DNA from 3 places in the Pseudomonas sp. 15C genome. Region 1 is predicted to be linked to each of the others. Evidence: predicted binding sites of a transcription regulator. Region 1 holds the regulator's gene; each other region holds the start of a gene.
What was found. The regulator sigma-54, encoded in region 1, starts transcription at its own class of promoters, with help from an activator protein. The targets are predictions, from matches to a motif close to ANTGGCATNNANNTTGCTNT.
Positions count from the first base shown of each region.

Region 2: the regulator sigma-54 is predicted to act here: its motif matches at 1,711-1,730, upstream of ACYYKW_RS13995 (flagellar hook-length control protein FliK).
Region 3: the regulator sigma-54 is predicted to act here: its motif matches at 1,998-2,017, upstream of glnA (type I glutamate--ammonia ligase).

Region 1 covers NZ_JBUDGD010000029.1:37,209-40,191, forward strand. The annotation lists gene ptsN (PTS IIA-like nitrogen regulatory protein PtsN) at 1-147, opposite strand, end outside; gene hpf (ribosome hibernation-promoting factor, HPF/YfiA family) at 159-467, opposite strand; gene ACYYKW_RS16060 (RNA polymerase factor sigma-54) at 541-2,034, opposite strand; gene lptB (LPS export ABC transporter ATP-binding protein) at 2,220-2,945, opposite strand; gene lptA (lipopolysaccharide transport periplasmic protein LptA) at 2,945-2,983, opposite strand, start outside.
Region 2 covers NZ_JBUDGD010000023.1:33,849-36,831, forward strand. The annotation lists gene ACYYKW_RS13985 (ATP-binding SpoIIE family protein phosphatase) at 1-1,284, shown strand, start outside; gene ACYYKW_RS13990 (Hpt domain-containing protein) at 1,315-1,662, shown strand; gene ACYYKW_RS13995 (flagellar hook-length control protein FliK) at 1,768-2,983, shown strand, end outside.
Region 3 covers NZ_JBUDGD010000005.1:14,878-17,860, reverse strand. The annotation lists gene ACYYKW_RS04705 (DUF4124 domain-containing protein) at 1-212, opposite strand, end outside; gene glnA (type I glutamate--ammonia ligase) at 497-1,903, opposite strand; gene thiI (tRNA uracil 4-sulfurtransferase ThiI) at 2,232-2,983, shown strand, end outside.

The sequences.
Region 1 (2,983 bases):
CAACGCCTCGAAGACATCCTGCATCGCCAGATCCGGCACTTCGCGGTGGATCAGGTTGGCAATCTGTTCGAGGGCTTTTTTCTTGCTGCCGCCCGGCGCGTTCACTTGGGAACGGCCGGGGGTCAGGATGGTTTCAAGTCGGATCATGGATGAGGGTGTTAACGACCGGTCGCGCCCTGGAGGAGGCTCTGGGTCTTTTCCTTATGCTTTTTGAGTTGGCGATCCAGCTTGTCGGTCAGCAGGTCAATGGCGGCATACATGTCGTCGTGCTCGGCATTGGCGACTACTTCTCCGCCGGGAATATGCAACGTGGCTTCGATTTTCTGCTTGAGCTTCTCGACATTCAATATGACTTGCACGTTGGTGATCTTGTCGAAATGCCGCTCCAGCCGGTCGAGTTTCTCGCCGATGTAGGTGCGCAGAGGTTCGGTCACTTCCAGTTGGTGTCCACTGATGTTGACTTGCATACAGCTTCTCCTTCGTTGCCAGTGCATAAAGCGGCAGGCCGAAAAGCCTGCCACTGGAACGCTGTAACGTGGCTTACATCAACCGCTTGCGTTCGCTCGAAGGCGCGATTCCGAGGGATTCGCGGTACTTGGCGACGGTGCGGCGAGCCACCTGAATGCCTTGTGCCTCCAGTAAACCAGCGATCTTGCTGTCACTCAACGGCTTTTTCTGATTTTCCGCGGCAACCAGTTTCTTGATGATCGCGCGGATCGCCGTGGACGAGCATTCGCCGCCTTCGGAGGTACTCACGTGGCTGGAGAAAAAGTATTTCAGCTCATAAATACCGCGCGGGGTATGCATGAATTTTTGTGTGGTCACTCGGGAAATCGTCGATTCGTGCATGCCCACCGCCTCGGCGATGTCATGCAGGACCAGCGGTTTCATGGCTTCGTCGCCGTACTCCAGGAAGCCGCGCTGATGCTCGACGATCTGCGTGGCGACTTTCATCAGCGTTTCGTTGCGGCTCTGCAGGCTTTTGATGAACCAGCGAGCTTCCTGAAGCTGATTGCGCATGAAGGTGTTGTCGGCGCTGGTGTCGGCGCGTTTTACGAAACCGGCGTACTGAGCGTTGACGCGTAGACGCGGTACCGATTCCTGGTTCAGCTCGACCAGCCAGCGCTCGTTGTCCTTGCGCACGATGACGTCAGGTATGACGTATTCGGCTTCGGTGGACTCGATCTGCGAACCCGGTCGCGGATTGAGGCTCTGCACCAGTTCGATGACCTGGCGCAGCTCGTCTTCCTTGAGTTTCATGCGCCGCATCAGCTGACTGTAGTCGCGGCCGCCAAGCAGGTCGATATAGTCGCTGACCAGGCGTTTGGCCTCTGCCAGCCATGGCGTTTTTGCCGACAACTGGCGCAGTTGCAACAGCAGGCATTCGCTGAGGTTGCGTGCGCCGATGCCCGCGGGCTCGAACTGCTGGATGCGGTGCAGGACGGCTTCGATTTCGTCCAGTTCAATGTCCAGTTCCGGGTCGAAGGCGTCGAGGATTTCTTCGAGGGTTTCGTCCAGGTAGCCCTGATTGTTGATGCAATCGATCAGGGTCACGGCGATCAGGCGATCGGTGTCGGACATCGGTGCGAGGTTCAACTGCCAGAGCAAATGGCTCTGCAGGCTTTCGCCGACGGAAGTGCGGGTGGTGAAATCCCACTCGTCATCATCGCTGCTCGGCAGACTGCTGGCGCTGGTCTGGTAAACATCCTCCCAGGCCGTGTCTACCGGAAGCTCGTTGGGGATGCGCTCGCTCCATTCGCCATCGTCGAGATTGTCTACCGTCGGCGCGGCTTCCTGGTAAGAAGGTTCCTGAATGTCGGTGTTGGGCTTTTGCTCGACGTTGTCGGCCAGCGGATCGGAATTGTCGAAGTCGTCGCCTTCTTCCTGGCGTTCGAGCATCGGGTTGGATTCCAGAGCCTCCTGGATTTCCTGTTGCAGATCCAGGGTCGACAATTGGAGCAGGCGGATGGCCTGTTGCAGCTGCGGTGTCATCGTCAGCTGCTGGCCCATTCTCAAGACTAGCGATGGTTTCATGGCAGGGGCTTAACACCTTATTCGCCGGCGCTATGCGCCATCCACTACAGGGCGCCGAAGCGCCAAACTTAAGCAAATTATATGCCTGAAACTGAAGTGTTTGCCTAGAGCGCTGTAACAATTAAGCGCTATAAAAAACGGCTTGATCGATACAGCACCCGCGCAGCTTGTCGAACAGCTCGCGCTTACAGGCGGAACTCGTGACCCAGATACACTTCCTTCACCAGATCGTTGGCCAGGATAGTCTCGGCGTCACCTTCGGCGATCAATTGACCGTCGTTGACAATGTATGCGGTTTCGCAGATATCCAGCGTCTCGCGCACGTTGTGGTCGGTGATCAGCACACCGATGCCTTTGGCTTTGAGATGGTGAATGATCTGCTTGATGTCGCCAACCGAGATCGGGTCGACACCGGCGAACGGCTCGTCGAGCAGGATGAATTTCGGTGCGGTGGCCAGGGCGCGGGCGATTTCCACCCGGCGGCGCTCACCACCCGACAGGCTCATGCCGAGGTTGTCGCGAATGTGGCTGATGTGGAATTCCTGCAGCAGGCTCTCCAGCTCTTTGCGGCGACCGGCCTTGTCGAGTTCCTGACGGGTCTCGAGGATGGCCATGATGTTGTCGGCCACCGACAGTTTGCGGAAGATCGACGCTTCTTGCGGCAGATAGCCGATGCCGGCTTTGGCGCGGCCGTGCATTGGCTGGTGGCTGACGTCCAGATCGTCGATCAGCACGCGACCCTGATCGGCCTGCACCAGACCGACGATCATGTAGAAGCAGGTCGTCTTGCCGGCGCCGTTCGGGCCGAGCAGGCCGACGATCTGGCCGCTGTCGATCGACAGACTGACGTCCCGCACGACCTGGCGGCTTTTGTAGGCCTTGGCCAGGTGCTGAGCTTTCAGAGTTGCCATTACTGGGTTTTCTCGTCGGTTTTCTTCTTCGGCTGGAT
Region 2 (2,983 bases), on a different contig from region 1:
GCCCGACACCACGATTATCTGCTCAACGAACAGCGCGTCGCCAAAGCGGTGTTCGACAAGGTCGCGCATTCCGGTTGCCTGAGCGCGCCGAACATTCGGTATCTGCAATCGCCCTACGCGCTGTTCAACGGAGACCTGCTGCTGGCGGCCTACACACCGGCCGGTGACATGCACGTCATGCTCGGTGACTTCACTGGCCACGGCTTGCCGGCGGCGGTCGGGGCGATGCCGCTGGCCGAAGTGTTTTACGGGATGACCGCCAAAGGCTACGGCCTGGCTGAAACCCTGCGTGAGATGAACGCCAAGCTCAAGCGCATTCTGCCGGTGGACATGTTCTGCTGCGCCACACTGCTCTGTTTGAGTTTCCAGAGCCGTTCGGTGGAGGTGTGGAATGGCGGCATGCCGGACGGTTATCTGCACCGCATGGCCACCGGCGAGCGGGTGCCGTTGCCATCCGGACATTTACCGCTGGGCATTCTCAGCGCCGAGACCTTCGACGACCGCACCGACGTGTATCCGATGGCCATCGATGATCGGGTGTTCCTGTTGTCGGACGGGGTCATCGATACCGGCGATGGCAATGACCAGTTGTTCGGCGTCGAGCGCTTGCAGCAGGTGTTCGCCGCCAATCGACAGGCAGATCGCTTGTTCGAGGACATCGAGCAAGCGCTGCGCGATTTCGGTGGCGAGGCGCGTGACGACGTCAGCATGGTCGAGGTCAGCCTGCTCGAATCTGCGCCGGGGCAAAATCTGGCGCCGGTCTATTCCGACAGCGGGCAATCGAGCCCGCTGGACTGGTCGGTGAGTTTCGAATTCCGTGGTGCCACGCTCAAGCGCTTCAATCCTTTGCCGTATCTGTTGCAACTGTTGCAGGAGGTGCACGGGCTGCGCACGCAAAGTGGCGCGCTCTACAGCGTGCTGGCCGAGTTGTATTCCAACGCGCTGGAGCATGGCGTGCTCGGCCTGGACTCCAGCCTCAAGCGCGATGCGGCGGGTTTTGCGCTTTATTATCAGCAACGCAATGACCGCCTCGAAGCGCTGCAGGATGGATTTGTCCGGGTGCATCTGCAGGTGCATCCGCGCGGCGCGGGTGGTGCTCTGGTGATTCGGGTCGAGGACAGCGGCAAGGGTTTCGATGTAGCCAGGGTCATGGAGCGGCCGCTGGAAGGGCTCCGTCTGTCGGGTCGCGGTGTCGGTCTGGTCCGGCAATTGGGGCATAACGCCTGTTGGACGGACCAAGGTCGTAGTGCCTGCGTGGAGTTTTTCTGGGGGATTGAGGCATAATCCGCGCATTCTTGATCAAGGAGTGAGCAAGTGACTGACCCACATGTAGATCGCGACGTTCTCGACACCTTGCGTGAGGTGATGGAGGACGGCTATCCGGAGTTGCTGGAGACTTTTCTGGCAGATTCGCAAAGCCGCCTGCACGAGTTGCACGACAGCACCAGCGCCAAAGCTTTGTCTGATGTCGCCCACAGCTTCAAGGGCAGCGCCAGCAACATGGGCGCCATCCGGCTGGCTGCGTTGTGCCAGGACCTGGAGTCGAACGCCAGGGAGAAAAGCCCGGAAGCGCTCGCTCAACTGGTTGCCGATATCCATTCTGAATTCGCCGACGTACGCCCGGTGTACGAAAACGAAAAGCACCACACCCACAGCCACTAAAGCTGCCGTCCGGCGCTTTTCGCAAGTGCCTGGCCAAACTGGCCCGGCACTTGCAGTCAACATGCTCAACTGTACCTACGATCCCAGTGCAGCGGAGACCGTTTCATGCCTGCGACCCCCAACATCCTCATTCAGAACGCCGCTCAGGCCAAGGCGCAAGCCGCCTCGGCCAAAACGCCGGCAATGGCCGCAGACACCGGGGATAAAGCCTCCAGCTTCGCCAAAGTATTTGCCGATCAGGGCTCGAACAAGCCCGTCGCCAACGCTGACAATTCGCCCAAACCGGCGCGCGACAAGGTCGCCGATAGCAGCGGCAAGAAAGACCTCGGCAAGGATCCGTCTGCCGCTGCGCAGCCGGCGGTTGCCGATAGCGGCAACGACTTGCCTGCCGATAAAGCCGCAGCCAGCGATGATACTTCCGCCGATAGCGATGCCAACTCCGACGCTCCGCAGACTCCAGTCGTAGAAGCTCCGCCGGTTGATCCTGCGCTGGATCCGGCATTGGTTGCCGCTGCGCAACCGCTGATCGCCGCGCCTGTCATGCAGGCGCCGGCCGTCGTCGCCACTGCGCAGCCGGAAACCGAGACGCCTGCATTGGCCGCTCTGCCGGGCATGGTCAAAGATCCGGCGGTTACCTCCGCCAGCGATTTCGATCCGTCCGCCGACCCGCTCGATTCGCTGCCGGCCGTGCGCATGGCGATGGAGCAGGGCGGGCATATTTCCGCCGCCAGCCAGGCGCAACCGAAAGCCTCACCGGCTCAGGCTCAGGCCGACGGTGAATTGACTGCGGCACAAAACTTCGCGGCCGGCATGGCCAGCATGCTCGACGTGCAATCCGACAAGGACAGCACCAGCCAGGGCGGCGAGAAAGCGTTCAGCGGCTTGATCGACGACGGCCTCAAGGACCTGACATCAGCGACCAGCGATACCCGCGTCGATGACTTCGCCAACCGCTTGGCGGCACTGACCCAGGCCGCCACGCCGAAGACCGCCAATGCATTGCCGGTGAATCAACCGATCGCCATGCACCAGAGCGGTTGGACTGAAGAAGTGGTCAACCGCGTCATGTATCTGTCGAGTGCCAACCTCAAAGCGGCGGACATTCAGCTGCAACCGGCCGAACTCGGGCGTCTGGACATCCGCGTGAACATGGTCCCGGACCAGCAGACGCAGGTGACGTTCATGAGTGCGCACCCAAGCGTACGTGAGGCGCTGGACAGCCAGATGCATCGCCTGCGCGACATGTTCAACCAGCAGGGCATGGGCCAGGTCGACGTCAATGTCGCCGACCAGAACCGTGGCTGGCAGGGCCAGCAAGGCC
Region 3 (2,983 bases), on a different contig from region 1:
GGCTGTGGCGTCTCGGCCTCCGGCAGGGGCGGCGTACCTGGCGCTTGCGGCTCGACACGGTTCAACGGCGGCAGCTCAACCGGCTGCGCCTTCACGCCGTCCGGCGAATGATCGCTGTAGACCGTGTTGCCGTTGGCGTCGGTGTATTTGTAGATCTGCGCAGCGGCGGGCAGGGCGATCAGCAGCAGAATGTAGAGAAAGATGCGACCCATGAACTCGACCGGTATGGAAAGCGATGGGTAGCAGCATAGGACAGGTGGGGCGGTTGGCCCAACTTGCGACACATCCAAAGATCATTCAAACACCACAAATCCCTGTAGGAGTGAGCCTGCTCGCGATCGCGGTGGATCATCAAGAAAATTGGCGACTGACACGCCGCCATCGCGAGCAGGCTCACTCCTACAGGGGACTTGGTTGGCCGCAAAATCGAGGCAATAAAAAAGGCCTCCCGAAGGAGGCCTCTTTTTGTCACGCCGCGTTACGCAGCGCTACCGGATCAGCAGCTGTAGTACAGCTCATATTCCAGTGGGTGTACGAAGGTGCGAACCTTGATTTCTTCTTCCGATTTCAGCGCGATGTAAGCGTCGATGAAGTCGTCGGAGAATACGCCGCCCTTGGTCAGGAACGCGCGGCCCTTGTCCAGCTCTTCCAGTGCTTCCTTCAGGCTGCCACAAACCTGTGGGATCTCTTTCGCCTCTTCAGGCGGCAGGTCGTACAGGTTCTTGTCGGCGGCATCGCCTGGGTGGATCTTGTTCTGGATACCGTCCAGACCAGCCATCAGCAGTGCTGCGAAAGCCAGGTACGGGTTGGCAGCCGGATCCGGGAAGCGTGCTTCGATACGGCGGGCTTTCGGGCTCGACACGTAAGGAATGCGGATCGAAGCGGAACGGTTGCGAGCCGAGTAGGCCAGCATTACTGGCGCTTCGAAGCCTGGTACCAGACGCTTGTACGAGTTGGTAGCCGGGTTGGTGAAGCCGTTCAGAGCCTTACCGTGCTTGATGATGCCGCCGATGAAGTACAGAGCGGTATCGGACAGGCCGGCATAGCCTTCACCGGCGAAGGTGTTCTTGCCGTCTTTCCAGATCGACATGTGTACGTGCATGCCCGAACCGTTGTCGCCGTACAGTGGCTTCGGCATGAAGGTCGCGGTGCGGCCGTAAGCGTCAGCAACATTGTGGACAACGTACTTCAGGGTCTGGGTTTCGTCGGCTTTCTTCACCAGGGTGTTGAACTTGACGCCGATTTCGTTCTGGCCGGCAGTCGCCACTTCGTGGTGGTGAACTTCAACGGTCAGGCCCATTTCTTCCAGTGCGTTGCACATGGAGGTACGGATTTCGTGGTCGTGGTCGAATGGCGGAACCGGGAAGTAGCCACCCTTGACGCCTGGACGGTGACCTTTGTTGCCACCTTCGACGTCCTGGTCGGACATCCACGAACCTTGCTCGGAGTAGATCTTGAACATCGAACCGGAGATGTCCGACTTGAATTTCACCGAGTCAAAAATGAAGAACTCAGGCTCTGGACCGGCGAACACGGTGTCACCGATACCGGTGGCTTTCAGGTGTTCTTCGGCGCGCTTGGCGATCGCACGTGGGTCGCGGTCGTAGCCTTGCATGCTCGAAGGTTCAATGATGTCGCACACCAGGATCAGGGTAGCGTCTTCGGTGAACGGGTCGAGAACGGCAGTTTCGTCAACCGGCATCAGGATCATGTCGGAGGCTTCGATGCCTTTCCAGCCAGCAATGGAGGAACCGTCGAACATCTTGCCGACTTCGAAGAAGTCGTCATCCAGCGCATCGCGAGCCGGCATGGTCACGTGGTGCTGAGTGCCTTTGGTGTCCGTGAAGCGCAGATCAATCCATTTGACGTCATGATCTTTGATGAGTTGAACCGTCTTCGACATACTGTCCTCCGGGTGGCTTAGGGCTAGTAGTGGATGCCCTTAAAGTTGGGTGATGCCGGCGCGAATACTCTGCCAAGGCAACCTGCCTCACAAGGGAGCAAATTGCATGCCAGTGCCCCAGCATGGGTTTTTTGCCCCAATTTCATGCTTATAAAGGCTTCAAGCGGCCTGATTGCGAAAATATCGCCCTTTAATGTGGCGGTGCAAATCGAAAACGACCCGTTTTGGTGCATGCAAAACGTTCTGCATATTAACTGGTTAAACCTTGAGCAATTTCCGCTATAATCCGCGCCCCCCTTTTTCGGCTGGCCGTGCGCGCGCTGTTTTCATGAAACTAATCGTAAAAGTCTTCCCCGAGATCACCATCAAAAGCCGACCTGTCCGGACGAAGTTCATCCGCCAGTTGGCCAAGAACATCCGCACCGTGCTCCGCGACCTGGACCCGGCAGTGGTGGTGAACGGCGTGTGGGACAATCTCGAGCTGGAAACCCGCGTTACCGACCCCAAAGCCTTGAAAGAGATGGGCGAGCGCCTGACTTGCATGCCGGGTATCGCGCACTTTCTGCAGATCGATGAGTACCCGCTGGGCGACTTCGACGACATCACCGAGAAGTGCAAACAGCATTACGGCGCGGCCTTGGCCGGGAAGATTTTTTCGGTGCGCTGCAAGCGCGCCGGCAAGCATACGTTCAGTTCGATGGACGTCGAAAAATACGTCGGCAGCAAGCTGCGTCGCGAGTGCGGTGCGGCCGGAATCGACCTGAAAGCGCCGGAAATCGAAGTCCGCATCGAAGTTCGCGACAAACGGTTGTTCGTCATCCACAGCCAGCACAACGGCATTGGCGGCTACCCGCTCGGTGCGCTGGAGCAGACGCTGGTATTGATGTCCGGCGGCTTCGACTCGACCGTGGCGGCCTACCAGATCCTGCGCCGTGGCCTGATGACGCACTTCTGCTTCTTCAACCTGGGCGGTCGTGCCCACGAATTGGGCGTGATGGAAGTCGCGCATTTCATCTGGAAGAAGTACGGCAGCTCGCAACGCGTGCTATTTGTCAGTGTTCCGTTCGAGGAAGTCCTCGG